4 regions of the Pseudoalteromonas sp. MIP2626 genome follow, and region 3 is predicted to be linked to each of the others. Evidence: predicted binding sites of a transcription regulator. Region 3 holds the regulator's gene; each other region holds the start of a gene.

What was found. The regulator sigma-54, encoded in region 3, starts transcription at its own class of promoters, with help from an activator protein. The targets are predictions, from matches to a motif close to GTTGGCACGNNNNTNGNNT.
Region 1: fliE (flagellar hook-basal body complex protein FliE) is a predicted target of sigma-54. The motif match lies at 5,679-5,697, and genes of this name have one in related genera.
Region 2: HC000_RS09825 (EF-hand domain-containing protein) is a predicted target of sigma-54. The motif match lies at 5,627-5,645, and genes of this name have one in related genera.
Region 4: HC000_RS10770 (DUF2726 domain-containing protein) is a predicted target of sigma-54. The motif match lies at 5,856-5,874, and genes of this name have one in related genera.

Annotation. Positions count from the first base shown of each region.
Region 1 covers NZ_JAATTW010000005.1:74,011-82,118, reverse strand. The annotation lists gene fliJ (flagellar export protein FliJ) at 1-365, opposite strand, end outside; gene fliI (flagellar protein export ATPase FliI) at 365-1,699, opposite strand; gene fliH (flagellar assembly protein FliH) at 1,718-2,533, opposite strand; gene fliG (flagellar motor switch protein FliG) at 2,537-3,577, opposite strand; gene fliF (flagellar basal-body MS-ring/collar protein FliF) at 3,570-5,285, opposite strand; gene fliE (flagellar hook-basal body complex protein FliE) at 5,306-5,638, opposite strand; gene HC000_RS05005 (sigma-54 dependent transcriptional regulator) at 5,799-7,259, opposite strand; gene HC000_RS05000 (ATP-binding protein) at 7,256-8,108, opposite strand, start outside.
Region 2 covers NZ_JAATTW010000019.1:7,728-15,835, forward strand. The annotation lists gene HC000_RS09790 (LysM domain-containing protein) at 1-246, opposite strand, end outside; gene def (peptide deformylase) at 365-868, shown strand; gene fmt (methionyl-tRNA formyltransferase) at 893-1,858, shown strand; gene rsmB (16S rRNA (cytosine(967)-C(5))-methyltransferase RsmB) at 1,851-3,146, shown strand; gene trkA (Trk system potassium transporter TrkA) at 3,234-4,610, shown strand; gene HC000_RS09815 (EF-hand domain-containing protein) at 4,686-4,901, opposite strand; gene HC000_RS09820 (calmodulin) at 4,970-5,182, opposite strand; gene HC000_RS09825 (EF-hand domain-containing protein) at 5,332-5,544, opposite strand; gene HC000_RS09830 (flagellar brake protein) at 6,013-6,684, opposite strand; gene HC000_RS09835 (TrkH family potassium uptake protein) at 6,724-8,108, opposite strand, start outside.
Region 3 covers NZ_JAATTW010000003.1:133,579-141,686, forward strand. The annotation lists gene yaaA (peroxide stress protein YaaA) at 1-532, shown strand, start outside; gene HC000_RS03410 (mechanosensitive ion channel family protein) at 665-1,621, shown strand; gene mgtE (magnesium transporter) at 1,709-3,067, opposite strand; gene HC000_RS03420 (HPr family phosphocarrier protein) at 3,215-3,487, opposite strand; gene rapZ (RNase adapter RapZ) at 3,531-4,376, opposite strand; gene ptsN (PTS IIA-like nitrogen regulatory protein PtsN) at 4,398-4,850, opposite strand; gene hpf (ribosome hibernation promoting factor) at 4,855-5,142, opposite strand; gene HC000_RS03440 (RNA polymerase factor sigma-54) at 5,169-6,662, opposite strand; gene lptB (LPS export ABC transporter ATP-binding protein) at 6,732-7,457, opposite strand; gene lptA (lipopolysaccharide transport periplasmic protein LptA) at 7,454-7,999, opposite strand; gene lptC (LPS export ABC transporter periplasmic protein LptC) at 7,989-8,108, opposite strand, start outside.
Region 4 covers NZ_JAATTW010000022.1:28,057-36,164, reverse strand. The annotation lists gene HC000_RS10800 (aldo/keto reductase) at 1-51, shown strand, start outside; gene HC000_RS10795 (hypothetical protein) at 78-254, shown strand; gene HC000_RS10790 (peptidoglycan DD-metalloendopeptidase family protein) at 348-1,661, opposite strand; gene tyrS (tyrosine--tRNA ligase) at 2,165-3,364, shown strand; gene HC000_RS10780 (cobalamin biosynthesis protein) at 3,460-4,404, opposite strand; gene mtnN (5'-methylthioadenosine/S-adenosylhomocysteine nucleosidase) at 4,405-5,112, opposite strand; gene HC000_RS10770 (DUF2726 domain-containing protein) at 5,220-5,816, opposite strand; gene folE2 (GTP cyclohydrolase FolE2) at 5,932-6,852, opposite strand; gene arcB (aerobic respiration two-component sensor histidine kinase ArcB) at 7,066-8,108, shown strand, end outside.

The DNA.
Region 1 (8,108 bases), on a different contig from region 3:
TCGGCCTTTAACTGTTGTTTTTCGATGAGTTTAGCGACTGCTTTAGCCTTAATTTGCTGCTTTAACCACAGGGTTTTACGCTGGCTAACCACTTGTTTTGCAGTGTTTACTGTATTGGCTTGTTGGCGAATTGCTTCTTCTATTTTAGCAATAAATGCATGAAACTGACTAAACCCAGCACTTGATAAGCCCGACTGCCCTTTAATGTGTAATTGCTGGGTGTATTCCAATCTAAAGTTATTTAAACCTTGGAGTTTTTGCTGGTTTGCCTGCAAATTTTGATTCGCCTGCAAATAGCTCATCCGCAGCGTTTCTTCTTTATCGTTTTCAATTTTTAGTAATAAATGCAGTTTGTTTTTAGCCATTATGCTTGCCCTAATAACTGCGCTAGCCCTTGCAGGCCGTCGTCGTAACTAATTACATCGCGCATGCCTTGCTGTAAAAAGGCATTTACTCTTGGCATCATATTTATGGCTTGATCAAGCATTTGATCTGTCCCTTTTTGATACGCACCTAAGGTGATCATGTCTTTATTTTGCTGGTACATAGAGTACACCTGCTTAAGCACTCGCGCTTGTTGCATGTGCGTCTCAGATACCACTTGCGGCATTACTCGCGAAATGGATTTTTCTATATCAATTGCCGGATAATGACCGCTGTCGGCCAGTTCCCGCGAAAGTACAATATGGCCGTCGAGTATGGCGCGCGCCGCATCGGCAATGGGGTCTTGCATATCATCGCCTTCACTTAGTACGGTAAAAAAGGCAGTAATAGAGCCTTGCCCTTCTCCGCCGTTACCGGCACGCTCCACCAGCGCTGGCAGTTTTGCAAACACCGAAGGCGGGTAGCCTTTAGTCGCCGGTGGCTCGCCTACTGCAAGTGCTATTTCACGCTGCGCCATGGCATAACGCGTTACCGAATCGAGCAATAACAAAACGTTTAACCCTTGATCGCGAAAGTACTCTGCAATAGTCACCGCACTTTCGCAGCCTTTTAAACGCATTAATGGTGAAGAATCTGCCGGTGCTGCTACAACCACCGAGCGTTTACGCCCCTCAACACCAAGTATTTCTTCAATAAATTCTTTTACTTCACGGCCACGCTCGCCCACCAGCCCCACCACAATAACATCGGCTTCACTACCACGAGTCATCATACCAAGCAGTACCGACTTACCTACACCCGAGCCTGCAAACAAGCCCATTCGCTGGCCTTGTCCTACTGTTATTACTGAATTTATAGCACGCACGCCTACATCCATAGGCTGGCTTATAGGTCGTCTTGAAAGAGGGTTTATCGGTTTTTGGGCAAACTTAAGATAGTGCTCGGCATTAATTTTACCTAAACCATCAAGAGGACGACCTAAGCCATCAACTACGCGGCCCAGCAAACTCATGCCTACAGGTAAACCTGTGTCGTTAAGTTGGGGGATCACCCGAGCACCAGGAAGCACCCCCGATATATGATCGTTTGGCATTAAATATAAAGTTTGGTCGTTAAAACCAACTATTTCGGCATCAACAAAGCCGTTCATAGTTTCTATTTTACATTGGCTACCTACAGGCGCACGTAAGCCTTTAGCCTCAAGGGTAAGGCCAACTACTCGCGTTAAAATACCCGCTACAGCAAGTGTTGGCGGTTTAATATGCTGTTTGTATTGAGATAAGCGTTCGCTTAATGAAACATCTAAAGCAGACATAACAGACCAATAAAATAGTTAGATACTACTGCTATGCAAAAAACTATCCAATGTTTCTTTGACACGCGTTTTAAGTGTCATATCAAGCGATGATTGCGCCGTTTTAACTTCGCAGCCGCCTCGCTCTAACGTTGGCTCTGCAATCAACTGCCAGTTATTATCTGTCACTGTTTGCTCGCCATAACTTTGCTTTATTAGCTCTAAATCTTCGGGGTGTAAATGAATGCGTACTTTTTCTTGCTCGGTATTAAGCGCATCAATACTGTGTTTAAGGGTGTGTAAAATAACATCAGGAGAGGTTTTTACTTCTTGATAAATAATGGCCTCTGCAAGCATAACGGCTAATTGCACTAATTGTTTTTCAGCTTGCTCATCTACTTTACTTAGCGGCGCGGTTAACCCCTCTAAAATACTACGTAGGCCAGTTAACTGCTCTTCTATTAGTGGTTTTACATCTTCTTGGCCTTGGGTTTTTCCCAGCTCTAAGCCTTCTTTGTAGCCAGCTTCTTTACCTTCGGTAACGCCTTTATCAAAACCGTCTATGTAACCTTGCTCGTGTCCTTGTTTTACACCTTCTTCAAACGCATCTTGTCTAATGCGCTCAAGTTCGGCCATAGTAAGCGCAGGTAACTCAGGTTCTTGCGGCTCTTCAATTAGCGACTCTTCAGCCATTTCTTTTCGATACAACTCAGCAAGCGGTGTACCAAAGGCAGTAGAGCGATTACCAAAGCTTTTTTCATCGGGTGCTACATCAGGAACATCCCAATGCTTTAATAGTTCATCGGCTTCATCTGCGTGCAGTGGACGCCCTTTGTGCATTGACGATTTAGTCATGGTTTATAAAAACTCCTCGCCGCCGCCGCCGCCAAGCTGTATTTCGCCCGAGTCAGACAATCGACGCGCCGTAGAGAGTATTTCTTTTTGCGCTGCTTCTACTTCACTAATACGCACTGGTGCCATTGCCTCTAAGTCATCGGCAAGCATTTCGGCAGCACGTTTAGACATATTACCGAGTATTTTTTCTTTAAGCGCATCGTCTGTACCTTTAATAGCTTTCATTAGTACGTCTTGTTGTACTTCGCGTAAAATTGCTTGAATACCACGGTCGTCTACGTCCATTAAGTTTTCAAACACAAACATAAGATCTTGAATTTGTTGCGACATTTCTTCGTCATGCTCACGAATAGAGTCCATTAACTGCCCTTCTACGTTGGTATCTAGGTAGTTCATAATATCGGCAGCCGCTTTTAAGCCACCCATTTTCGCAGCTTGCGCACCCGCTTGGCCTGCAAACTGTTTTTCCATAATTTCGTTAAGCTCTTGCAAGGCAGCTGGCTGCACTTCTTCAAGGTTAGCAATACGCATGGTTAAATCTAGGCGCACTTTATCAGGAAACTGCGCCAGTATTTCGGCAGATTGCTCAGGCTCTAAATAAGATAATACAATGGTTTGAATTTGCGGATGCTCATTACGAATAATGTTAGCTACTTGTTTCGAGTCCATCCACTTTAACGAATCAAGTCCTTTAGCGCCCGATCCCATTACTATTTGGTCAATTAAGCTAGCGGCTTTATCTTCACCTAATGCAGCAGTAAGCGCTTTTTTAATAAAGTCTTCTGATTGAAAACCAATTGTACTAAAGCTTTGAATTTGCTCTATAAATAAATTATGTACTGCGCTTATTTTAGCTTGCGATAGATCCTGCAAACCGGCCATCGCCATACCCACTTTTTGCACCTGTTTGGGCTCTAAGTGTTTGAGTATTTGCGCTGCATCTTCTTCAGATAAACTTAATAGCAGTATGGCCGCTTTATCTACGCCATCTAGCTTATCAACATCGAAAGCTGCTGGGAGTTGTTTTTGGTTTTGATCAGTCATCTTCTGTTAACCACGCTTTCACTACTTGTGATGATAGTTCTGGTTCATTAGCTACAAGGGCACGTACGGCTTTAAGTAAGTCTTCGTCACCATGTAAATCGGGTAGCTGCAGTGTACCATCGCTTGAGAAGCCAACTGAAGCAGAATCAAAGTCTTTATTTAGCATATCTAAGCTATTATCGCCAATATCAACCCCTGAGCTAAGTGCATCTTCATCGTACTCATCAAGCGTGCTGTCTGGGTAAATTAAGCGTTTTAGCATAGGTTTAACTACAGCCATAATCAACACAATAATAACCAATGCAGCCAGTACTAAGCGTACTATTTTCATAAACCAGTCTTGTTCCCATAAAGGTACTTCAAAACTCATATCTACGGCTTCTCGTACAAAGGGAACTGTTACTACTTCTAGGGCATCGCCGCGCTGTATATCAAAGCCAACACCACCTTGTAATAAACGTCGAATATTTGACAGTGCCTCAACCGAGCGCGGGGTCATGGTGGTTTCACCGTTTTCGCCCACTGTTGGCAAATAATCAACCGCTACCGATACACTAATTCTGCGAATCGTGCCGCTTTGTTGGCGCTTATGCGAAATAGTAGTATCGAGCTCATAGTTACGCGTGGCTTCTTTATGCGTACGACTCGGTGAAGTAGCACTTCCTGCGCCGCCTTGGCCTGCTACTTCTGGAATATCTGAATTTACCGGAGGCTGATTACTTAACGCGCCAGGAATACCCACAGCTAAGCCGCCTATGTTGTTTTCCTCAAACGTGGTTTCGCTTCTTACCGCTGGTAGGTCTGGGTTATAACGTTTTTGCGTTTCTTCTAATGAGCTAAAGTCCATACTCAAATCAACTTGCGCAGTGTAATTACTCAAACCAACAATAGGGATTAAAATGCTATCAATTTTTTCTAGGTATTCTTGCTCGCGCTTACGCTCTAGGTCGTACTCTTTACGAGAACGCGCAGAAAGTGAGCTTTGTGAGCCCGAATTTAATAAACGGCCATTTTGATCGGTAACCGTTACACGTGCAGGCTCTAATCCTTGCACTGCTGAGGCTATCATATCCACCACAGAGTCTACTTCTTCGCTGTTAAGCGAGCGTCCGCGTTTAAGCGTAAGTACGACCGTTGCTGATGGTTTTTTCTCTCTGCGGGCAAATACGTTTTCTTTTGGAATAGCTAACAGCACCTTGGCGCGAGTGATGTTATTTAGCTCTTCTATAGTGCGGGCAAGTTGTTGCTCTCGGCCATGCTTTAGGCGCTCGCGCTCTAAGCGCTGGCTTACACCAAAGCCCATGTCTTGCATTATTATGTCTGAACCAGAAGTAGGACCTTGATCCAAGCCTTCGCGAGTCATTAGTAATTTTATATTTTGGTATTCGCTTTCATCAACCGACACTACATTGCCATCTAGTTGATAATCTATTTTTTGCGCATCTAAAAAATCAAGCGTTTGAATTAGCTCTTCGGTGGGCATTTTACCTAATGGGCGCATATCTGGCTGACGTGCCCAAATAATCACAAAAATGGCAATTGCCAAACAAATCGCCAGTGCAATAACAAGGGTAACTTGACGCAATACATCAACACCGCTTAACGCACTTAAATAGCCCGACTTTTGTTCTTGTTGATCGTCACTATCGCTTTGCTCAATACCGCCACTAGCAAGTGCAAGATCTGTAGATTGATTAGATTGCGCCACAATTATTCTCCACTACCTGATTAAACAGGCATATTCATGATTTCTTTGTAAGCTTCAACAAGTTTATTACGCACTTGTACGGTCGCTTCAAATGCAACAGAAGACTTTTGCGAAGCAATCATTGCCTCAGCAAGTGATACGCTTCTGTCGCCCATTTCAACCGCTTTTACTTTTTGACCTGTGTCTTGCTGTAACTCATGCACAGTATTGAGCGCATTGCTAAGCATATCGCCAAATTGTGCTGATGACGTAGACTGAACTTGCGTAGGCAATTTATTAATTTGATTATTACGGCCCGCTTCTAAGGCCATTGATTGCATTTCTTGAAATACAGCGCTATTTTGAATTTTCATTATTTGTCTCTAACAATGCAGTTAACTCTTAAGGTTAATAAAGCACAAAACGTGCCACATAAATAAAGCTTTAAATACATGGTGTTACAGTTAGTTTTTACTTAGTCAGAGTTTTGACAGCCCTAAATTCAAGGTATTGAATTTAGGGCTTTTTTGAAGGTTATGCAGGAAGTGAAATACCTAAGTCGCGCATTTGCGCTAGTTTATAACGTAAAGTTCGCGGGCTAATACCCAAAGTTTCGGCTACGTCTTTACGCTTGCCTTGGCAACGCGCAAGTGTTTCTAAAATAATTCGATGCTCTTTATCTTTAAGCTCATCTTTATAACTGCCTGTATCTTGAGCGAGTAAATCTGATTTTTGCTCATTCGGTGTTTGATCATCAAGCTTTTCATCACCCGACTTTTCGTCATTAATAACGGCTGTTGTTTTACTATCGTAATAGGCGCTAGTTAACGCACTTTCACTAATTGCTGGCTCTACTACAAAGTTACTTGGGGCTAAATTTTCAATAAAAATAGCTTGCTCACCTATGCTGTTACCACTGCGCAGTATAAGCGCACGCTGAATTACGTTATCAAGCTCACGCACATTACCTGGCCATGTATGGCTAAGGAGCTTTTGCTCAGCTTGCTTATCTAAAATAGCCAGCGGCTGCTTAGCTTTTATTAAATGGCGTTCAATTAAGTGCTTCGCCAACACAATTATATCGCCAGGGCGCTCGCACAATGGCCGCCACATTAGCGGAAAAACGTTAAGGCGATAATATAAATCTTCCCTAAACTGATTATTCGCTACCGCTTGTTTTAAATCGCGGTTACTGGTTGCGAGTATGCGTACATCCAGCGTAATCGTTTTACGGCTACCTAAGCGTTCAACTTCACGCTCTTGTAATACACGCAGTAGTTTAACTTGTAAGCCTAAATCCATTTCGGTAATTTCATCAAGTAAAATTGTACCGCCCTGTGCTTGCTCAAACTTACCTGGGCATGCCTGAATCGCGCCAGTAAACGCGCCTTTTTCGTAGCCAAATAATGTTGCTTCTAGCATGTTTTCAGGAATCGCCGCACAGTTAATAGCCACAAAGGGCTTTGCAGCACGCGCTGATTTATCATGAATAAACCGCGCTAATACTTCTTTGCCCGAGCCACTTGGCCCCAGCACCATAACACTGGCGTCTGATTTAGCTACCCTGCTTGCAAGCTCCAGCAATTGAATACTCGTTGGGTCGGCAACAATAGGGCCGTCGGTTTCTTTAGGTTTTTCGGGCAAATAGCGGCTCACCATATTTAATAGCACCTCGGGTGCAAATGGTTTGGCCATATAATCAATCGCGCCTAAGCGCATTGCCTCTACCGCATCGTCAATAGTTGCGTAGGCGGTCATCATTAATACCGGTAAATCGGGGTAATTTAATTTAATACTGCGCAGTAAATCTAGGCCGCTCATAGCGCCCATTTGCACATCGCTCACCACTAACGAAAAGGATTCTTTTTTTAGTAGTAACATCGCCTGCTCTGCACTGTCGGCAGCAACGCATTCAATACCCGACATTTCTAGAGTATCTATTAATGCTTCGCGAAGCCCTGCGTCGTCCTCTACAACTAAAATAGTATTACTCATAACGATTCCTCTAATTTAGATGCTGCGCTAATTGGCAATAACAAGTTAAAACAAGCGCCGCCATGTACATTATTAGTCACCTCAATACGCCCTTGGTGCGCATTAGCAACAGAGCTAACAACCGCCAACCCTAAGCCTGTGCCTTGGCTGCTAGTGGTAAAAAATGGTTCAAACAGTTTATCTACCTGCTGTAGGTCAACACCTGGGCCATTATCACTCACGCTAATGCGTACAAAATCTGGGGTTTGCAAATCGCGCATTGCACTTACTTGCACTTGTGCCCCAGCACCTATAATTTGAATACTGTTATGAATCAGGTTTTGAATCGCACTGGCAAGCGCGGTTTTATTCCCTAAAATCGCAATGTCGGGCTCAGGTAAGCTTACATCAAGCTCACTGTTATTAAGCGTTACCATGGCATCTGCACCGGTTTTCACTTCGCTTAATAATTGCTGCATAGACACTTGCTCAACCACATGCTGGTCGCCACTTTTGGCAAATAGCAGCATGTCGTTTACTTGGTTTTCTAAATCTTTTAAACGCGACATTAACTTTGTTTGAAAGTTATCGCGAGATGCTTCGGGTAAGCGTTTTGAACCTAAATTAGCAGCATAAAGCATAGCCGCCGACAGCGGCGTACGTACTTGGTGCGCCAAAGATGCCACCATTTTACCCAGCGCACTTAAGCGCTGCATATGCGCAACCCGCTTTTGTAAGCGGCGGGTTTCGCTCAAGTCTGTCATTAAAATAAGTTGCCCAGGCTCTGGGGCAAGTGCAGTAATATCAAGTTTTATTAAGCGCCCGTCTTTTAAAGACACTTCGTGGCCATCATCTTGCTGAGGCCGAAAA
Region 2 (8,108 bases), on a different contig from region 3:
ATCGTAGATTAATGCTAAGGCATCGCCGGGATAAATAAGGTGAGGGTTATTAATTTGCGGGTTCAATTGCCACAACTCAGGCCATAGCCAAGGTTCGTTTAAATAAACCCCAGAAATATCCCAAAGTGTATCGCCTTTTTTCACAACATACTGTTTAGGTGCATCTTTTTTTATTTTTAGCACATCAGCATAAGTAGAAAATGCAGCACCTAATGCAACGATAATTGCAATTAATGGAGATTTCATTGGGCTTCCTTGTATTGTTTTTTCATTATTATTGACCAAAACCTGTTAAAGGGGAACGCGAATGGCTAAAATAAGAGCATACAATACCCTAAATTAAGCATAAGTGTAAAAGGTAACTATGGCTACGTTAGAAGTTTTAAGATTCCCAGATGAACGTTTACGTACAATAGCACAAGAAGTTGCACATGTTGACGACCAAGTCCGTGTGATTATAAAAGACATGCTAGAAACTATGTATGATGAAAATGGCATTGGTCTTGCTGCCACACAAGTTAATATTCATCAACGCATTGTAGTGATTGACGTATCAGAAGAGCGCAACGAACCACTGGTATTAATTAATCCACAAATCATTAAAAAAGACGGTACAACCGTAAGCGAAGAAGGCTGCCTTTCTGTGCCTAACTCTTACGCAAAAGTTGATCGCGCAGAAACGGTTACTGTTGCCGCGCTTAACGAGCAAGGCGAAGAATTTGTACTAGATGCAGATGAACTACTAGCTATTTGTATTCAACACGAACTAGATCACCTTCAAGGTAAGCTTTTCATTGATTACTTATCGCCATTAAAGCGCCAACGTATTCGTAAAAAGCTTGAAAAAGAAGCCAAATTTGCAGAATAGTAATAAGCACCTTAGGAAAACTCAGTGACTCAACCATTACGCATTATATTTGCCGGTACGCCGGACTTTGCCGCACGTCATTTACAAGCGCTGATACAAAGCGAACACCAAATATTGGGTGTGTATAGCCAGCCAGACCGCCCGGCAGGTCGTGGTAAAAAATTAAAAGCCAGTGAAGTCAAAGAGCTCGCACTTGAGCACAACTTACCGGTTTTTCAGCCACAATCACTAAAAACAGAAGACGCCTTAAATGAGCTTACTAGCCTTAATGCCGACATCATGATTGTAGTGGCTTATGGCTTAATTTTACCTAAAGCCATTTTAGATGCGCCGCGATTAGGCTGTTTAAATGTGCATGGTTCTATTTTACCACGCTGGCGTGGTGCTGCCCCGATTCAACGTGCTATTTGGGCAGGTGATGAACAAACCGGCGTCACCATAATGCAAATGGATGAAGGGCTAGATACTGGCGACATGTTACATATAAGCCGCTGCCCTATTAGTGCCACCGAAACCAGTGCCAGTTTATATACTAAATTAGCTGATCTTGGCCCTGGTGCACTTATTGACACTATTAACAACTTAGCGAATGGTAAAATAACCCCTGAGCCACAAAATGATGCCGCGGCTAATTACGCTAAAAAGCTCTCAAAAGACGAAGCCAATATTGACTGGTCTATGAGCGCGGCGCAAATTGAGCGCAACATTCGCGCGTTTAATCCGTGGCCGGTATGCTTCACCCAAATGGGAGGGCAGCCAGTAAAAATTTATCAAGCACATGTTGTAGAGCAATCAAGCAACCAGCCTGATAATAACGGGCGCGTTTTGTCGAGCGACAAACATGGCGTTATTGTAGGTTGTGGCGAACATGCTTTATGTATTACGCAATTACAACCGCAAGGTAAAAAACCAATGGCAATTAACGACTTTTTAAATGGTCGTAGTGACTGGGTTACTCCTGGCACAATATTAGGCGAAAATAATGAGTAATGTTCCAAACGTACGAGCGCTTGCCGCTGAAACTTTATATAACGTAGTTGATAAAGGCGCTTCGCTTAATCAAGAACTACCATTTGCCAGCCAAGGCTTGCCACCTAAAGATAAAGCCCTGCTACAGCAAATTTGCTATGGCGTTTTACGCTATTTACCAAGCCTTGAAAACTACTGCCAACATTTAGTTGAGGAGCCGTTAAAAGGTAAGCGTAGAATATTTCAGTTTTTATTGTATGTGGGCATTTACCAACTACAACACATGCGTGTTCCGCCACATGCGGCAATTTCAGAAACTGTAAATGCACTACAACAATTGCGTGCTTTGGGTTTAAAAGGACTTATTAACGCTATTCTACGTAGTTTTCAGCGCCAACAACTTGAGCTTGAAGAAAAAGCCAAACTTATTCCGGTGTGTTTATACAATCATCCAAACTGGTTTATCAAACAAGTTAAAGAAGCTTATCCTGATAGTTGGGAAGATCTGCTTGCAGAAAACCAACAGCAAGCGCCTATGTGGCTGCGTGTAAATCAAGCGCAATACAGCACGCAAGAATACAGCGATATGCTAACAGCTAACGATATTGAGCATACACTTAACCCTGATTTTATAGATGGGATAAAGTTAGCTAAACCACGAGATGTATTTTCATTACCCGAGTTTGATACCGGTGCTTGTTCTGTACAAGATGCTGCTGCACAGTTAGCTGCGCGCTTTTTAGAGCCTAAAGATGACGACACTATTTTAGATGCCTGCGCCGCGCCGGGTGGCAAAACCTGTCATATTTTAGAGTTGGCCGATGCTGAGGTACTTGCCCTTGATAGCGATGCAACTCGCCTAGAGCGTGTTAAGCAAAACTTAACTCGTATAGGCTTAGGTGCCGACCTGCAATGTGGTGATGCATCACAACCACACACTTGGTGGGATGAAAAACAGTTTGATCGTATTTTACTCGACGTACCTTGCTCGGCTACCGGTGTTATTCGCCGCCACCCCGATATAAAGTGGTTGCGTCGTGCATCAGACATTGCCGATTTAGCAGCATTACAAGGCGATATACTCGATAGTATTTGGCCGCTTCTAAAGCCAGGTGGCACCTTGGTATACGCTACTTGTTCAGTACTCCCTCAAGAAAACCAACAACAAGTTGCTAAGTTTTTAGCTAATAACAATGATGTTGAGCATATTCCTCTACATGATAAAGACACGCCCACCACACCTGGTTTACAGTTACTTCCTGGTGAAAGCGATGGCTTTTATTACGCTAAACTAGTTAAAAAAATATAACCTATACAGCACACAACAATTAGCTATCTATCTTATTTTAGATAGCTAATACTTCATAGCAATAGGTACTTATAACACTGGTAAATAATGAAAATAATCATACTCGGAGCTGGCCAAGTAGGCGGCACACTAGCTGAAAATTTAGTTGGTGAACAAAACGAAATAACGGTCGTTGATATTGACGGCAACCGCTTACGCGAGCTTCAAGATAAGTATGACCTACAAGGCGTTGCTGGTCACGGCGCTCACCCAGATGTACTTCGCAGAGCCGGTGCGGAAGACGCCGATATGATTATCGCGGTAACCAGTTCAGATGAAGTAAACATGGTTGCCTGCCAAGTTGCGTATAGTATTTTTAATACCCCGACTAAAATAGCCCGAATTCGTTCTGAGCAATATTTAAAGTATCGTGAAAAGCTGTTTCATAACGATGACTTGCCGGTCGATCACTATATTGCTCCTGAGGCATTAGTAACTAAGTACATTCGCCGCTTAATAGACTACCCAGGCGCATTGCAAGTGCTGCAGTTTGCCGATGGCATGCTCTCTTTGGTTGCTGTAAAAGCTTACTATGGCGGTTTATTAGTAGGTTATGCGCTATCTACGCTTAAACAGCATATTCCCAATGTGGAAACTCGTGTAGCCGCTATTTATCGCCAAGGAAAAGCGATAAAACCTCTAGGCACAACAATTATTGAAGCCGATGATGAAGTGTTTTTTATAGCAGCCACTAAACACATCCGCGCCGTTATGAACGAACTCCAAAGGTTAGAGCGTTCATATAAAAACATTATGATTGCTGGTGGCGGTAATATAGGCGCAGGCCTAGCGCGCTCACTGGAAAAAAATCACAGTGTAAAATTAATTGAGCGCAGCAAAGAGCGCGCCGAGCAACTCTCTGAAATGCTCGACAACACGATTGTTTTTTGCGGAGATGCGTCAGACCAAGAGCTATTGTCAGAAGAGCATATAGATCAGGTTGATGTGTTTATTGCGGTAACCAACGATGATGAAGTAAATATAATGTCGGCCATGCTAGCAAAACGTATGGGCGCACAAAAAACCATGGTACTTATTCAACGCAGTGCATACGTTGACTTAGTACAAGGCGGCGATATTGATATTGCAATTTCACCACAAGAAGCCACTATTTCGGCATTACTTACTCATGTTCGCCGCGGCGATATCGTTAACGTATATTCACTACGCAAAGGTGCAGCTGAAGCTATTGAAGCTGTTGCCCATGGTGATGAAAATACATCTAAAGTAGTTGGCCGAACTGTAAGGGATATAAAACTCCCAGCAGGTACTACTATTGGTGCTGTAGTACGTAACGACGACGTGCTTATTGCCCACGACGATACCATTATTATGTCGGGCGACCATGTCATCATGTTCTTAATTGATAAAAAGCACATTAATATTGTAGAAAAACTATTTCAGGTGAGCGCTATATTTTTATAGCAGTACATTGTTGGTACTTTAAACACAAAAAAGCAGCTTAGTTAAGCTGCTTTTTTAATATAGGGTACTAAAGCTTTATTGTACTTTGGCAAACTCTTCTTTAGAAAGTTCGCCATTACCGTCAGTATCTAGCTGATCAAATATTTTTACTAACTGTGTATTTGCCGCAGCTTCTTGCTGAGAAATAACACCATCGCCGTTGGTATCAAAAGAGGCAAAATCCACTACTGCATAGGCTGCTGCTGAAGACGCTAAAACTAAAATCGCAAGTGATGTATTTAATACTTTCATAATAATCTCCTAAAAATGAGAGGTCCTTCTCAGAAATCCCTGGCTGTGAAAAATAACCGAAAAAGTAATTAGTAGTTAGCAAACTCTGCTTTAGAAAGCTCACCGTTACCATCTGTATCTAACTCTGCAAATTGTGCGATTAAATCGGAATCTACCGACGCTTCACTTTGGCTAATTGCGCCATTACCATCTACATCAAGGGTATCAAAATCACTTGCTGCAAAAGCGGCTGATGACGATGCTAGAGCGATAAGTGCGAGTGCTTTATTTAACTGTTTCATAATTTAATCCTTTACTATGTTATTCAATGCTTTATCAAAAAATTAGATATACTAAGGTTTATACTTTCCTTGTTATTCTTTTTCATAAGCTCCCTTGCTTACTTAGGTTGTCTTTGGCAACACAGAATTTTATCAACCTTGCATTTTGCTTATGCTTTAGAAAATTCTTCTTTTGATAACTCACCGTTTTGGTCAGTATCAAGCTCTGAGAAAATACTCATTAACTCTGCATCAACAGCAGCTTCGCTTTGACTAATTGCGCCATTACCATCTACATCAAGGGTATCAAAATCACTTGCTGCAAAAGCGGCTGATGACGATGCTAGAGCGATAAGTGCTAACGTTTTATTTAATGTTTTCATAATCAATCTTCCTTCAAAGTTTATGTTAACTGCGATTAAGTGCTTCACTTTAAATCACGTTTAATGCAATACAGCTTAACTATTACAACTTCGATGCCAACATTTAAAACATCAATAACTTCAATTAGTTAAAGGTAACATGCACTTAAAGGTGATAATTAACCGTCTGTTTTTGTTGCCCTTTTGCAACACACTTTAAGCCCAAAAAATAAGTTCGAACAAATTCAATGCCTTACAAAAAGCAAAAAACGCCACAGATTATAAATACACACTGTAAGGAGACTGTTTAGCTGGGGTATTCAACTCGGTTACAGCTGAATAATTTTTGAAATGAAAATAACCAATAGCTTTTATTTTTATAAATAATTGTTTTTTATCGATTATTTTATTTTTATCAATGCAGGTATGCGTTATTTAAAATTAAATTTAATAAATCGCTATTTTGTTGCAAAATAGCGAAATGTACAGTTACTCGGTTTCTGATTGGAGTATTGAAGGGTCAATAAAGTGATCCCCCATAAAGCTTTTCATTTCTTCTTCGCTGGCTAATAGCTTTATTCCACAGTAAGCACCTTGAACGTGTTCTTTCACGCTACAAATTTCTCCCTGAAAGTCTTTAACTTGCTTATTACTGCTATCGAGGATGATTGAGCATTGCATCCCTTTAATGTTTTCGGCCTGGGCTTTGTCTTTAAGATCAAACTTTACGCCCGTTAGCGAAATATCTTTAATTACCCCGTCGAGTATCCTGTCATCACTAAGTTTTAGCTTGGCCGATAATAAGGTAGGTATACGAGTTTGCGAGCGTAAATCGAATAACTGCACTTGCTTTGGGTAATTAATAAAAAGTAAGCGTGCGGGATGAGATGCAACTGACATTATTTGCTGACGAAAAGCGATAACCTGCCCACCACTTCCCTCTATTAGTGCTCTTACTACCACCATTACCCCATCGTGCAGGTAGTCGCTTGCTGTAGGCAGGCGCTTTGAGCTCGGATAGTTTAAAATAATAAATCGATTTTCGAGCAAACCTATAAACTCTGTTTTTACACGCTTGCTGGCTGTTGGTGTTAAAATTTCAAGATCAACCATGGCACCAGACATTATTTGGTGTAACTTTTCTAGGTTAGTTGTTGGCATATCCTTTTCCCTAATACTATTTATAAACTAACAATTAAATTATCCGCGCCAAAATGTAGGCGTAAACAGCACTAATAAAGTAAATATTTCTAAACGGCCAAATACCATAGCAATGGTAAGCAACCATTTAGCACCATCACTAATAGACCCATAGTGCGATGCAACATCTCCTAAGCCCGGGCCAAGGTTATTTAAACACGCTGCAGTAGCAGAAAATGCTGTAATGTTATCCATACCGGTTCCCATCAGCGCTAGCATAATAATTATAAACACCAATGCGTACGCTGAGAAAAACCCCCATACAGCTTCTACTACTTTGTCTGGCAACGCTTTGCTGCCTAACTTGATAGAATATATAGCCCGAGGATGCACTAGCCTATTAAGCTCTCGCACGCCTTGTAAGTATAGTAAGAATACGCGCACCACTTTCATACCGCCACCGGTAGAGCCCGCACAGCCACCTATAAAGCTCGAAAATATAAGCAGTATTGGTAAAAATAATGGCCAAGCCGAAAAGTTATCGGTGGCAAATCCTGCCGTACTGCTAATTGAAACAGCATGAAATAGCGCTTGGTCGAGTGTTTCATCGCCATTGGCATACACTTCATGAGACGAAAGCACGGTAAAGCAAATCACCACCAGCGCTAACTGAATACATAAAAACACTTTAAACTCAGGGTCGCGAATATAAACACTGATATTTCTACTTGCTACCGCAGCGTAATGCAGTGAAAAGTTAATGGCTGCAATAATTAAAAAGAACACACAAATAAAGTTAATTACTGGGCTATCAAAATGCCCCATAGAGGCATCATAAGTAGAAAACCCACCAATGGCGACCGTTGAGAACGCATGGCTTATTGCGTCAAACCAATCCATGCCTGCAATCCAATATGCCAAGGTACACGCAAGTGTAATTGACACATATATATACCAAAGGTGCTTTGCGGTGTCGGCAATTCGCGGGGTCATTTTAGAGTCTTTTACTGGCCCTGGTATTTCGGCGCGATATAGCTGCATACCACCAACCCCTAGCATAGGTAAAATAGCAACCGCCAATACAATGATCCCCATACCGCCAAACCACTGTAGTTGTTGGCGATAAAATAATACCGATTTAGGCAAGTACTCTATACCGGTTAGTACCGTTGCTCCGGTGGTGGTTAACCCCGAAAACGCTTCAAATACCGCATCAGCCAGTGATAGGTTTGGCTCTTGTAAAAATATCAGCGGTAAGGATGCAAACGCGCCAAGTACCAACCAAAATAACACAACAATTAAAAACCCTTCCCGCGCTTTTAAATCGCCATCTTCGTGGCGGTTAGGGTAATAAGCCATTAAGCCAATAGTGACACTAAAAATAAAAGCCAAAACAAAAGGAACACCACCACCGTCTTTATAAATTAAAGACACGATTGCCGGAG
Region 3 (8,108 bases):
TAATGGCGATGTATATGGTGGTTTAGATGCTAGCACGCTAACGGCTAATCAGCTTGATTACGCACAAAGCCACCTACGCATATTATCGGGCTTATATGGGCTTTTAAAGCCGCTTGATTTAATGCAAGCGTATCGCCTTGAAATGGGCACCAAGCTTGAAAACAGTCGTGGTAAAAACCTGTATGAGTTTTGGGGCAGTGTAATTGCCAATAAACTTAACGAGGTATTAAAAGCCGAGGACGCCCAATACTTAGTTAACCTTGCTTCAAACGAGTACTTTAAAGCGGTTGATAAAAAAGCCCTTAATGCACAAATAATTACTCCACACTTTAAAGACTGTAAAAATGGTCAATATAAAGTAATTAGTTTTTACGCTAAAAAAGCACGAGGCATGATGGCGCGTTACCTCATCGAAAATAAAGTAACTCAGCTAAGCCAGCTTAAAGAGTTTACAGTAGCGGGTTATTACTTTAGCGCCGAAGCAAGTGTGAAAGAGCTTGAGCCAGTATTTTTACGCGATGAACAAAGCTAAAACTTAAACCTTTACCTAATCTATAAAAGCCATGCACAGCATGGCTTTTTTAATACTGGCGCTATACTTGCAATTGATATGCGAATTCAAGATTGATTCTAATCACATTATAAATCAATAGGTGCAAGTTACATGTTTAGTATTCCCTCAATTAGCGACGCCGAAAAACTTATCGAAGAAAAGCTCGGAGGGTGGTTTGATGTCGTTATAAGCCATATTCCTAATTTTATTGTGGCAGTTATTATTGTCATTCTATTTTCTATGCTGGCTCGCTTTGCCGGTAACTTAATGAAAAATTTATTACGCCGCTCCCTCGATTCAAAACAGATAGCTGATTTAATGGCTTCTATATTTAAAGTGCTGATATTAAGTGTAGGAGTGTTTATAGCACTGGATTTTATGGGCTTAAAAGGCACGGTAACGTCATTACTAGCTGGTGCCGGTATTGTTGGTTTAGCGATTGGTTTTGCATTTCAAGATATGACCGAAAACTTAATAGCAGGTATTGCTATGGGTATTCGTAAGCCATTTAAACCAGGTGATGTAATAAAAACTGATGATGTGTTTGGCTCTGTGCATTCAATAAACCTGCGTAATACACTAATAGAGAGCTTTTATGGGCAGCAAATACTAGTGCCTAATAAAATACTATTTAGAAATGTATTGCGAAACTACAGCACGCTAGGCGTTAGACGCATAGAAGTGCCGGTAAGAATTTCATTAACAGAAGACATAGAAAAAGCCGCAAACGTTATTGTGGATAAAATTAATCAATTTGAGTTTGTAATACGCCAAGATGAAACGGCCGTATACGCAGAGAGTTTTGGCGACAGTAGTATTAATTTATTATTGTGGTTTTGGATTAAATACCCTGGTGAGCCAGACTTTATGACAGTACGCCACAAAGGTGTTGTGGCAGTACAGCAAGCACTAAATGAGGCTGATATTCGTATTCCATTCCCAATACGCAGTTTAGATTTTGGGGTTAAAGGTGGCGAAAACCTCGATGCAATAATAAGTAATAAAGTAAATACACAATCGTCAAAGCAAGAAGGAGTCGATGGCTCTACAATCAATAAAGAAGACTAGATAACCTGAACGCTGGTTAAATTATATTGCGTAAAAGTTACTTTTAACCAGCGCGTATTTACACAGTAATGTGCGCTGGTTTATTTATTAAACCAGCAACCAAGTTGCGGTGCCTAAAAAGGCAAATATACCTACTATATCGGTTACTGTAGTGAGTATTACACTGCCAGCAAGTGCAGGGTCTATTTTCATACGTTTAAGTATTATAGGAATACACGCACCCGCCACACCCGCAACAACTAAGTTCATAAACATTGCAAACGCCAGTACCGCGCCAAGCATTAAGTCCCATTGCCATAGGGCTATAACACTGGCAATTAAAACAGCCCATAAAATACCGTTTAATGCACCAATGGCGAGCTCTTTTATCATTACAAAACGTTGGTTAGTTTGGTTAATATGACCCACTGCTATACCACGAATAACCAAGGTTAATGACTGGCTACCGGCCACCCCACCCATTGAGGGGACAATGCCGTTAAGCACGGCTAAAATAGGCAGTATTGCTAAAGTGCCTTCAAAAAAACTGGCAACAAAAGCGGCTGCCAGAGCCGTTAATAAGTTAACACCTAGCCAAACAGAGCGTTTTTTTGAGCTTTTTAAAACCGGTGCAAAGGTATCTTCTTCATCATCAAGACCCGCTAAACCTAATAAGTGATGCTCTGCGTCTTCACGAATTACATCAACAATGTCATCGATAGTAACACGGCCAAGTAGCTGGGCGTTGTCGTCAACTACTGGGGCTGATATCCAGTTATGACGTTCAAATAACTGCGCCACTTCGCTTTCATCCATCGAAATAGGAATAGACTCACAGTCTTCATCCATTAGGTCGTGAACAATTTTTTCGGGCGAATTGGTTAGTAAGGTACTTAACGATAAAGCGCCTAAAAAACAGTTATGCTTATCGACAACGTAAAGGTCGTCGGTACCCTCAGGGAGTTCGCCGCGCAGACGAATGTAACGCAGTACCACATCTAGGGTTACATCAGGGCGAATGGTTACTGTATCTGTGTTCATCAGCGCGCCAGCAGAGCGTTCCTGATAGGAGAGTGCTTGCGTAGCACGTTCTCTATCTTGAATGTCCATGGCGCTAACTACGTCTTTATAAACCGTGTCAGGCAGGCTTCGCAGTACTTCACCTAAGTCATCGTGGCCCATGTCTTCAGTGGCAGCAGCAATGTGCTTAGGTTCCATTTGGGCAATAATGCCTAAACGTACATCTTCAGAGAGTTCTTCAAGGACATCACCTTGTACATCTGGATCAACTAATTGCCAGAGCAGGCGGCGAACTTTATGTGGTGATGATTCTAGTAAAAGTGCGGTATCACAAGGAGCTGTTTTTGCCAGCATGCGCCTAACTTGAACAAACTGACCACTATTGAGTGACTTGGTCACTTGTTGTAATTGTTGTAGTGGGTAGTCTTGTTCGAAAGTTTCGGGCATTGGCGTCCTTAATTTATTTTTATAACGTTAGGGAAGAAGTTAGTCATTAACTTCGTTCAGTTTATCTTACTTTTTTTAGCCAAACTAGCTTAAGGTTTCACTAACCCTATATTTTAGCTCGTTTACTTGGTTTAAATAAAGTGCCTACTATTCTTGTTCGTTAAAGCGCTGCGCTATTAATTGGCCAACGGCATGTAAAGCATGCTCTGCATCGGGTCCTTCGCACACTACTTTTACTTCTTTACCTTGGCTACTTTCTAGTAACATTAAAGCCAGTACGCTATCGCCAGCGGCTTCTTTTTCATCTTGAAATAAGGTAATAGATGCGTCAAATTGTACCGCTAATTGTGCTAATACGGTAGCAGCTCTAGCATGCAGGCCTAGCTTGTTTTTTATTAAAAATGTATTTTCTAAGCGCATAAGATACTCTACTTAAGCTGAACAGATGATTATTTAAATTGAATTATTTTTCTTGCTCGCGATGGCGAATTTTTACATTAGGGTGAGACATAGCAAAGCTTTCACCAATTGTTTGCGCTAAATAAACTGAGCGGTGCTGACCACCAGTACAACCAATAGCAATGGTTAAATAACTGCGATTATTACGCTCTAGGTGTGGTAACCACGTTTGTACAAAGGTTTGAATTTGCCAAGTGAATTTTTGCACAATACTATGACTAGCTAAATAATCTTTTACTGGTTGATCTAATCCAGTTAAAGGCTTGAGCTCCGGTTCCCAGTGTGGGTTTGGTAAAAAACGCGCATCAAAAACATAATCAGCACCTTTGGGAATACCATGCTTAAAGCCAAACGACTCAAAGGTAATGATAAGCTGTTTGTCTTTTTTACCGAGTATGGTTTCACGCATAGATTCAGCAAGTTGATGCACACTTAAATCGGTTGTATCAATGACATGATCAGCCCGCGTTACGAGTACATCGAGTAATTCTTTTTCCTTTTTTATTGCTAAATCTAGCGGTAGCGAATCAATCGAAAGCGGGTGCAAACGACGCGTTTCTGAATAACGGCGGATTAACGTTTGATCGTCGCTATCTAAATAAAATAACGTTGGTTTAGCAAAGTCGGGCAAGTACTCAAGAATATCGTTAAACTGCTGCTGATCTTTAGGCAGGTTACGCACGTCTATACTAACGGCTATTTTATCGTAGTTATCAGAGACACTGCGCACTAATGAAGGCAGCAAATTTACCGGAATATTATCTACACAATAGTAACCTAAATCTTCTACAACACGTAAAGCAACTGACTTACCAGAACCTGATCGGCCACTTATAATAATTAATTCCATTTACCACCCCTTTATTAGTAACTAGGATTGATCCAAAATAACTTGGTATAACGCTTCATCAGACTTTGCCGCACGCAATTGCTTACAAAACTCTTTATCGTTTAGTTTATCAGCTATTGTGGCTAGTGTTTTCAAGTGCTGCTGGTTATCGCCATCGGGCACTATAAGCGCAACAAAAATATCAACTGGACGATTATCAATTGCATCAAAATTAATAGCGGTTTCGCTTATTAAAATTAAGGCAAGAGGCTCTTGTGCCCCGCTCATACGGCCATGTGGAATTGCTATTCCTCGGCCAATACCGGTACTACCTAGCTTTTCTCTTGCCAATAAAGCAGTGAGAATATCTTGCTGAGGTAAATACGGCATTTTTTTATGCGCGAGTTCACTGATGAATTCTAAAATTCTTTTTTTACTATTAAAAAGGACCACAGCTTTGCTGCAGTCCTGGCATATAAGTGAGCTTAATTTCATAGTGTTAGTGTCGAGCAAACTTCTCTTTGTGTTTAATTACTTGACGATCGAGTTTGTCAATCAACGAGTCAATGGCAGCGTACATATCTTGGTGTTCGGTCGATGCAAATAGCTCAGCGCCACTTACAAAAATTGTTGCTTCAGCTTTTTGACTTAATTTTTCTACATCGAGAATAACATGCACATTAGTTATGTGATCTGAGTGTCTTTGCAGCTTTGCAAATTTATTATTTACATAGTCTCTTAATGAGTCTGTAATGTCTACATGACGACCAGTTAAGTTTAGTTGCATCAGCATTTTCCTCTTTGTTGTACGTCTTAAATCAAGCTTTTACGTTGATTCGACGGGGGAATAGCCAGAGATTCGCGATATTTTGCAATTGTCCGTCTAGCTACTTTAATTCCTTGCTCAGCCAATATATCTGCAATCTTGCTATCACTCAATGGTTTGGCTAAGTTTTCTGCAGCTATCAACTTTTTAATCAGGGCACGTATGGCAGTTGATGAACATTCGCCACCATTTTCGGTGCTTACATGGCTTGAAAAAAAGTACTTAAGCTCAAAAATGCCACGTGGAGTGTGCATATATTTTTGCGTAGTGACCCGTGAAATAGTCGACTCGTGCATTTCAACTATTTCGGCAACATCGTTTAATACCATAGGTTTCATGGCTTCTGGGCCATGTTCAAAAAACGCTTGTTGCTGCTTAACAATACAATTAGTTACTTTCAGGAGTGTTTCGTTTCTACTTTCTAGGCTTTTAATAAACCATTTAGCTTCTTGTAAGTGCGAGCGAATAAATTGGCTGTCACCGCTGGATTTTACTGTACGAGACATAGCCGCATATTGGCTGTTAACACGTATTTTTGGCATGCTATCTGGGTTTAGCTCTACCACCCAGCGGCCTTTTATTTTTTTAACAGACACGTCAGGTATAACGTATTCAGACTCTTCTCTGACAATAGTATCCGCAGGCTTAGGATTAAGCGTATGAATAAGTGTCATTATTTCTTTAAGCTCTTCTTCTTTGAGCTTAGTTTTTTTCATTAACGTACGATAGTCGCGAGCAGCGAGTAAATCGATATGATCAGTTAACACCATTTTTGTTTCGTTAATATAAGGGGTGTCTTTATCAAATTGATTTAATTGAATGCATAAGCATTCTTGCAAGCTGCGAGCTGCAATACCAACAGGATCAAATAATTGAATGCGCTTTAGCACTGCTTCTATTTCATCTAGTTCTACTTCGTGTTCGTCGTCAGTTTCTTGGTTAAAGCTTGCTAAAAGGTCTTCGCAACTGAGGGTTAAAATACCAGAGTCATCTACGGCTTCAACGATAGCTATGGCAATAGCTTCGTCGGTAGGGCTAAAAGGGGTGAGCTGTAATTGCCACATTAAGTATTCATGCAGGGTTTCGGTTGATGCACCTTGATAAATAGATTCATCTTCAGGCATTGGCCCTGATGAAGAGGCAGGCGCTGCGCTCATATATTCATCCCATGATACATCCATGGCCATGTCGTCGCTTATGGTGTCTTTATTTAGTGCTTCACCGCTATCTTGCTCATACTCGCTTGGGGTGTCGTCAGCAGAGGCGCTAACAGTAATGTCATCTGCTTTTTGCTCGTTTTTACCTGCTGATTCTTCCGTGTAATCTTGTTCATCAACTTCAAGTAATGGGTTGCTATCAAGTGCTTCTTGTATTTCTTGCTGGAGATCCAAGGTACTAAGCTGCAATAAGCGAATAGCCTGTTGCAGTTGCGGAGTCATTGTAAGTTGCTGGCCCATGCGCAGCTGTAATGATTGCCTCATTTATCTCTAACAATCCTTATAAATTGATATGATTAATCTTAGCAGATGCTTATAGTAATAACATAAATATTACAGTTTGAACTGCTCGCCTAAATAAACATCACGTACTGTTTTATCGTTTAATACAAATTCAGGAGTACCAGATGCAATTAGCTCCCCATGAGAAACAATGTAGGCTTTTTCACAAACATCAAGGGTTTCCCTTACATTGTGGTCGGTAATTAGTACGCCAATACCACGATTTTTAAGGTGTTCTATAATTTTTTTAATATCGAGTACTGAAATAGGATCCACGCCAGCAAAGGGCTCATCAAGCAATATAAATTTAGGATCTGCAGCTAAAGCACGTGCTATTTCTACGCGGCGACGTTCACCACCAGATAGCGCCATACCTAAGCTGTCGCGAATATGTTGCAGGCTAAATTCGTCCAATAAACTATTTAGGGTTTCTTCCCTGGCTTGTTTATTTAGTTGCTTACGCGTTTCTAAAATAGCCATTAAATTTTGATACACAGTGAGCTTTCTAAAAATAGAAGATTCTTGTGGTAAATAACCAATACCTAAACGAGCACGGCTGTGCATAGGAAGTAAGGTAATATCGTTATCATCAATTAATATTTTACCTTTGTCGCTAGGTACTAAGCCTACAATCATGTAAAAGGTAGTGGTTTTACCTGCGCCATTTGGGCCAAGTAAACCAACAATGCTACCAGCTTTTACTTCAAGTCCTACATTTTTAACAACTTCACGGCCTTTATAGCTTTTTGCTAATAGCTCTGCTTTTAATGTACTCATGGCTGACCTTTATTGAGTTTTTGTTCTTTTTTTACGTCTACAGGCACTAAAATAGTGTGTACCCGATCAGTTGAGTTTTCATCTTTTTCAGCACTTATAAGCTGTTGCTCTATATCGTAGGTGATGCTTTTAGCCGTAATTTTTTGCCCAGCTTGAGAAATGTTTGCATCTCCTACTAGGGTTAAAAAACGTTTCGCTACATCGTAACGTACTTCGTTAGCGCTGGCGCTCATGACAGTACCATCTGCTTGCTTTTCTTCAAAATATGCAGGACTGCCCGTGGCAATTAATAGTTGTTTATTATCGCCAAGTTCGTCGCGCTTATGTACTTCTAAACGATCGGCGGTGATACGACGATTACCGTGAATTATCTCGACGTTTTTCTCAAAAATACCAACGTTTTCTTTTAGTTGGCCTTCTTGGCGGTCAGCACTAATAGAAATTTGATTAGCTAATGGGGAAGTACTTTGCTCTGCCGCATTACTATTAAATACAAGTATAAGCGATGGAATAATAAGTATTTTTGCAAGGTTATTGGTCATAATATAGTGTTCGCGTATGGTTAATTAGTTTTATCACCTCGGTTGTTAAATTGGCTTCAAGGCCTTTACCGGTGATCTTTAAATTCGGTCCAGTTATAATAACGGGCTG
Region 4 (8,108 bases), on a different contig from region 3:
GAGCATTGGTATGCATTATATGTCAGCGCCAAAGGGCACGAGTTACCCTAATTTAGACCCCCACTTAAGGTATTACTATGAATATATTCGTTATTTTAATTAGCTTGTTTGTCGCATTGTTAATATTAATTCCGTTATTAGAAAAGTATCAAAGTAAAATAGGCTTAGATGGCGCTAAAAAATACAGTAAGTATATATGGCCACTGGTAATGGTATCGTTAGTGGTACAGCTAATTTATGTATTAATGAATTAGTGTGTCAGTCTATTATTCATAGGCAAAAAATTATAGGTACAAAAAAGCCTTTGCAAGTTACCTAGCAAAGGCTTTTTTAATAATGATTTAATATTACTTAAGTGCTAACTGTAGTTCGCGGTTGCGCTCTAACTGGGCAATAAAGTTATCAGCAATAGGCTTAAACTTGGCAAGCTCTGCACGTGGCAGCGGCTCTGACTTAGGCAATTTAACGGTTTTAGGATTACGATGAACACCATTAACTAAAAATTCATAGTGTAAGTGTGCACCGGTCACACGACCAGTAGAGCCAACAGTACCGAGTTGCTCACCTTGCTTAATTTTTTGCCCTGTTTTTACTAGGCGTTTATTAAGGTGCAAGTACTTAGTTACGTACTGTGTGCCATGGCTAATAAATACATAGTTACCATTATATTTACTGTAACCCGATTTAATAACTTTACCGTTACCTGAGGCAACTACCGGCGTGCCAGTGCGCGCTGCAAAGTCTATACCGCGATGCGCTCTAACTTGCCCCGTTACTGGGTGCAAACGTCGCGGGTTAAAGCTTGAGCTTATATATTTAAAGCTAACCGGTGCACGTAAAAATGCTTTTTTCATGCTGCGCCCTTCAGGGGTATAAAAACTACCGTCAGTGTGGCGAATTGCAGCATAGCGCTGGCCTTGGTTAACAAATTCCGCAGCAATAATTTTACCAGTTCCAATAAACTCACCATCTACATAGTGAGATTCATAAATTAAACCAAACCCATCGCCTTTGCGAATATCGTTAGCAAAATCTACATCCCAACCAAATATATCGGCAAAGTTCATTATTTGGCGCTCGCTTAAACCTGCAGCTATTGCTGAAGTCCAAAAGCTACTAGAAATTTCGCCGCCTACTGTTTTAGTTAGCGTTTCTATTTCTTTACTATCGATTGAAGTGTCGTATTGCCCTTCATCGTTTAAGGTAACAAATAAAGTGTCTGTTTTTGAAATAACGTAACGCAGCTGTGCTAAATCGCCATCTTTTGCGGTGGCAAAACTCAGTGTTTCACCCGGGTGAATTTTAGTAAGTTTGCGAGTTTCTGCGTTAGTGTTAATTAATTTATGTAACGTTTGAGCTGAAAAGCCAGCACGTTTAAAAATAATAGCTAAGTTATCTCCATTTTTTACTTGGTGATCAACAAAGTCGTATTCTGGCAGCTTGTCTGCTGCTTGCTCTGAGTTTAACGCAGTTAATTTTTCGTTGTCATCAACTTTAACTTGTAACTCATAACGCTTGCCAATTTCTAGCGTGTTTTCACTATTGTCTTTGGATGCAGTGGCTTTTTCAGAAGGGAGAAAAGCTAAGCCAGCAATAGCAGAAACTAAGCCTAAAATAAGCAATTTGTGTTTTTTGGGGAGCGTGTGAACCACGTGAACCATAACGTGCCTTTTTCTGCTGTCAAGAAAATTAATAGATTATCTTGCAGGATATAACGAATAATGTACGAATACTAGTATTTTGTAGATTTAAACTAATGCTAAATTAAGCTAAAATCACAGGGCTTATAGGCATCTTAGTATTAAAGTAGCTTATGATCTAGGTGTTTTATTAATCTAGAACTAGGGCTAAACCGCGGTATTTTTGAGCAAAATAATAAAACAATGATACTTCATCAAAGTTAGTAATTTAAAAACCAAAGCTGCAGCTGTTTGTGCTGTTTTTAAAGTGTTGCAAACAGTTATCTTTACTCGTTTATGCAACTTATGCCGCTTTGCCTTATTTAGTGACGCTATCGTTTAAAAAGTTGTTTTAATTAGGTAATAATTTGCTATCTTAGTTACATAGGTTTATTGACTCTAAAAGTGCTACTTATCTAGTAATAAGCCGCGAGCATATTAATAATTAACCCCTTCGTTAACAGAATTTTTTGGAGTAACACACAGTGGATTTACAAACCGCTCTTGCAGAGATAAAACGCGGTACAGAAGAGATATTAATTGAAGATGAGTTAGTTGAAAAATTAAAATCTGGAAAAAAACTAAAAATTAAAGCGGGCTTTGATCCAACCGCGCCTGATTTACACTTAGGTCACACGGTACTTATTAATAAAATGAAAACCTTTCAGGACTTAGGTCATGAGGTTGTATTTTTAATTGGTGACTTTACCGGTATGATTGGCGACCCAACAGGTAAAAACGTAACGCGTAAGCCGCTTACTCGCGAAGACGTGCTTGCTAATGCTGAGACTTATAAAGAGCAAGTATTTAAAATTCTTGATCCGGCAAAAACCACGGTCGCATTTAATTCTACCTGGATGGAAAATTTAGGCGCAGCTGGAATGATCAAACTTGCAGCACGCCAAACCGTTGCGCGTATGTTAGAGCGTGATGATTTTAAAAAGCGTTACGCTAGTGGCCAGTCTATTGCTATTCATGAGTTTTTATATCCGTTAGTACAAGGTTGGGATTCGGTTGCACTTGAGGCTGATGTAGAGCTCGGTGGTACTGATCAGCGCTTTAACCTGCTAATGGGTCGTGAGCTACAAAAAGACGAAGGCCAAAAACCACAAACAGTAATAATGACGCCGTTATTAGAGGGCACCGATGGGGTGCAAAAAATGTCTAAATCGTTGGGTAACTATATAGGTATTACCGATGCGCCTAACGATATGTTTGGTAAAATAATGTCGATTAGTGATGTGCTAATGTGGCGTTACTACGACTTATTAAGCGGGCTGTCGATTGCTGGTATTAACGCGCAAAAAGAGCGTGTAGAGCAAGGTACAAATCCTCGTGATATTAAAATTGAGTTAGCAAAAGAGCTTATTGCGCGCTTTCATAGTGAAGCCGATGCACAAGCAGCTCATGATGACTTTATTCAGCGCTTTCAGAAAAAAGCTCTGCCGGATGAAATACCTGAACTAACAGTAACCATTGAGCAAGACAGCATTTTAATTGCTAACTTGCTTAAAGAAGCTAACTTAGTTGCTAGTACATCAGAAGCAATGCGCATGATTAAGCAAGGTGCAGTTAAGCTCAACGGCGAAGATAAAATTACAGACACTAAACTTGAAATAGCAAAAGGCAGTACGGCTATTTACCAAGTAGGTAAGCGTAAGTTTGCAAATATTACTGTAGCGTAAAGCTAAACGGTAAAACGCTAAAAACCAGCCACGGCTGGTTTTTTTGTGCTTATATTTTTTGTATTTTTAATAATAGGTGTGTAACTCGCCCTTAGCTAAATGTTTTTAAGTATCTCTATGCAAACAACGACCAGTAACCAAAATACCCGCGCTTGATTTAGTCTATTAATAGTAACCGGCACGTCCTCAGCAATAGGGAGGCGTTCGGTACCAATACGCATTTTGTTAAAACGTTCGCCAAAATACACTGCAGGCCCGCCTAGTTGTACGCCTAATGATGCAGAGCAAGTGCTTAAAAGCCACCCAGTATTAGTTTGATAAAAGTGCCTGCCATAATGCTTTATATAATGCATGCTTAGCTTGCTCGCTTTACTGGCTGCAATAGTCAGTGCCAATAAGCGCATAGGAATAAATTCAATAATAAACAAGGTAATTTTAAGCGGCTTTAAAAAAGGGCTGTTGGGTTTAATGTTACTGCGCCATGCCTGCTCAATTAAAGTAAGTAATCGATAGGCAAGCGCTGCAATAGGGCCAAGTACTAAAAAAACAAATATCACCACAAAGTAATATCTTGCAGTACGTAATATTAGGCTCTCTATTAAGGCTTTAATTATGCCTGCACCAGAGAGTTTAGTAACGTCTCGGGCTACTAATGGCTTTAATAGCTCACGGGCGGCAGATTTTTGGTTTTGTTTGGTAAGCTTAGCAATGCGTAGTGCTTTTTTATCAATAGCTTTACTCTCAAGGCATAAATATAAAATAAGTCCGGCGAGTAATTCAGGGTAAAATGCAAATTCCAGTAGTAATACAATAATAATAAGTACCACACTTAAAATAAGTGTACTGGCAAGGGTTGCGGCTAAATATTGATAGCTATTGGGTTCTGCTACTTTATAAATACGCTTACCAATAGCGCTAAAAATAGCCGTTAAAGCAGTGTTAGGATGATACCAACTAACAAGTGGTAAAAAGCGCTCAGCAAGGAGCGCCATTATAAACACAATAAAGTCCAAGTGATTTTGAACCATATTGCTGAGCATTTACAGTGAAACTGCCGTTAGCTTTTCAAGTAACGCCACTACCATTTTAGATGAATTGATTGATGCTGTTTCTAGGTATTCTTCAAACGAATGCGGCGACTCTTTGCCGGCAATATCTGACATCGAGCGAATAACCACAAACGGTGTATTAAGTGTATGACAGGTTTGCGCAATTGATGCCCCTTCCATTTCTACTGCAAGCATTGTAGGAAAGTCGCTACGGGCTTTTTCAATGCGTATTGGGTCACACATAAATATGTCGCCGGTACAAATTAAACCAACTAAGGTTTTTACGTCACTAATTTGCGCAATAGTTTGCTCTGCAGCAGCCACTAATTTAGGGTGTGCTGCAAAACCTGCTGGCATTTGTGGTACTTGACCTATTTCGTAACCAAAGGCAGTTACATCAACATCATGATGACGAACTTCTGACGAAATAACTACATCGCCCACATTTAATGACGGATCAAAGCCGCCGGCAGAGCCGGTGTTAATTACGCAATCAGGGGCGAAGTTGTCAATAAGTAATGTAGTTGCAATAGTTGATGCTACTTTACCAATACCAGATTGAACCAATGTTACTGTGTTACCTGCTAATTCACCGGTATAAAAAGTAAAACCAGCTTTAGTTAAAGTTTGTGGATTTTGCATTGCTTCGCGCAAAATTTTAACTTCTGGCTCCATTGCGCCAATAATACCAACATTCATAGTGTTAAGTTCCTGAGTTTGAATGCGCTGATTATACGTGAAGTTAGCGCTAAAAAACAAAAAAGCGAGCAGTTTTACTTTGCTCGCTTTTTATTATGTTATTTACGTTAAATTTCGGCTAGTGCTGTAGAGTGCGCTTTAGCTTGAGAAGGTGATAGTACCGCTGGTTTTTGAACTCGGGTACGAATAGGGCGAGCTGTTTGCGTAGCCGCAGGTTTACCAAGTTTAAACATAATAGCGTCGCGTACTTCACTTGGGCGATAGCCTGATTTTACTTTCATACGAATATGCGGGATGCCAGCGGCCTCTAATGCGCCATTAACAAACCAGTCGCGTTGTGCTTTATGGCCATCTTTATTGGCATTGTTTACTAAGTCTACGGCTGCCACTATGGTCATTTTTTCTTTATCGACTAGCACAAAATCAAGCTGTTTATTTTTAGCTTTAGCCATTGCTGCACGCTTAGACTTTGCCGATAAACCTTGTTTGCAATCAATCACGTCGATTAGTTTTACACGACTAACAATTTTATACTGATCGCCCACTGCGCGTTCTAATAAATTTAAAAAAGCACTTTCTACTTGAGTAAATACATTTTGCTTGCGGGTAAAAGGATAAGGGTTTCCGCCATCATCGTTAAACTTTGACGCAACAACAGAGGCCCCAACAACTAATACTAAAATTGATAATAAAGCGAATTCCATACGGTAACTCCATAACAACAAATTGACACTGCTTAAGTAAAGCAATTAACGTGCCTAAATTAGTTGGTTAAGTAGTATGTTTCCGTATGGATATTGAATACTGCAAAATAAGAACTTAAGCTCTATAACCGCCAGCAACGCCTTTAACTGCAATAGCGATTGCGTCGTGCGCATGCAGCGATTCGTAATGATTTATTTGTAACCAGTAATCACAGTATTGTTGTGTTTCTAGTAGCGCTTTAATTTTACGAGCAGCATCTTCACAAAACATTAAATTTTGACCATTTAGGCGGGCAAACTCTTGTTCATCTTCACGTTTCACTGCCGCTTGTACTGGCGTTTTTAATTCATCTTCAATCGTGTTAATTAAATTAACTACGTCAAATTGAGTAATATTACTGTCGAGCTTTACTTTTACATTAGCAATTGAGCGCTGCGAGTGTGGGGTGGCTACAATACCTTGCGTAGTACCTAGCCATTCTAGTGCTTCTTTTTGACTGAGGGTTTCTTGACTGAATTTTTCGGCAAATGCATTTTGTATCAGCTGACGCGCAAGTGCCGCTGAACATGGGCAAGTTGATGAATAGGTTACATCAACACTTAGCTCGTAATTAATAACACCTTGTTCAATTGTGCTGGTTAATATAACGGGGTAGCTTTTCCAGCCAGCCTTGCCGCTTAATAACGATTTACGGCGCAGTGGTAATTCAAACTTAAATTCTATAAGTGCTTTATCACTTAAGCCTTCGTGGCTACTAATAAAAAAATCGAGCGCTTGAGCTAATGTTTGAGGATTAACTTGCTGCTCAGTAGAGAGCGTGTCGAGCGCTAAAAATAAGCGCGACATATGAATGCCTTTTGCATCTTCTTTGTGTAAGTTTACAAAAGCGCGGGCTTTAGCATTAACAGTAACTGGCGTTATGCCATGCGACTCAAAAATAAATGGCAGTTCAATTTCACCCATTCCCACCCAGTCTAATGTACCAGTTTGTAAGGCGGGAGCCGTGTTAGCTATATCGGGCATATTAGTTTGCATGGTGTGTTACTCGTTATTAGCAATAATAAAGCGCCGCATTTTACACTAAATAATTTATTGCTGGAATGATGAGTTGTAGCCAGCTAATGATTCAAACAATAAATATTAGAGTTTTTATCGCACAACATGAAAATAGCTGATAGAAAATGCTAAAATTAACCATAACATGCAATTTAAACCTTTTTGTAATTAAGCTAAGAGAAACACTGATATATGACCGATTCTTCTTTGAGCCCTTGGGCTCGAGTTCTTTCTAGTTTAATAACTCGGTTTGGTGAGTTTAAAACTGCAGCCATTTGCTATGCTTTGTTATTGGCAGTTTCGCTTGTTTTATCAAGTATGTTTTATTATGTTGCCGTTGGAGAAGTTAATCTTGTTGATATATTGGCAGTGGTATTTTTTACCTCTGTGGTATCGCCTCTGGTTATAAGCGTGCTAATAAATTCAATCAGGCAACTAGATGCCTCCTATGCATATTTAGACAGTGCGACAAAACAAGAACAGCTACTCAATCAAACATTAAAAGATAATATAAATCGCTTAAATGTAGAAATTGATGAGCGTAAAATGGCGTTCCATGCCAAGCACCGGGCAATAGAAGAGCTAAGAAAAGAAATTGCTGAGCGTAAAAAAACACAACAAGAGCTTGCCCAGCAAAGTATGCTACAGCGCTCAATAGTAGACTCCTCCCCCGATTTATTTTATTACCGCGACAACAACGGTGTGTTTGCTGGCTGTAATAAAATGTTTGAAGAAGTAATGGGTAAAACCAGTGACGAATTAATCGGTAAGAGTGCTGAACAAATATTTCCTAATCAATTTTTATCTGAAGTTTTAAAAACCGATAAACAGGTAGAGCAAACTCATCAAGCATTAACTATAGATGTTCAATACGATGTGGGCGGCGAAACGCGTTGGTTTGAATTACGTAAATTGCCATTTATTAACGATAAAGGTGAGTACATAGGTTTACTTGCATTTGGCCGTGATATTACGAGTCGTAAAGAGGCTGCAGAAGCACTTGAAACAGCCTACAAAGATAAAGGTAAGTTTATTGCCACTTTGAGCCATGAGTTGCGTACACCACTTAATGGCATTGTTGGTTTAACACGTATGTTGCTAGATACAGAGCTTAATAAACAGCAGCGTAGTTGGTGTAATACGGTGTTTTCGAGTGCCGAAACACTAGGTAATATATTTAACGACATTATAGATTTAGACAAAATAGACAGAGAGCAGTTAGATATTGCAACTAA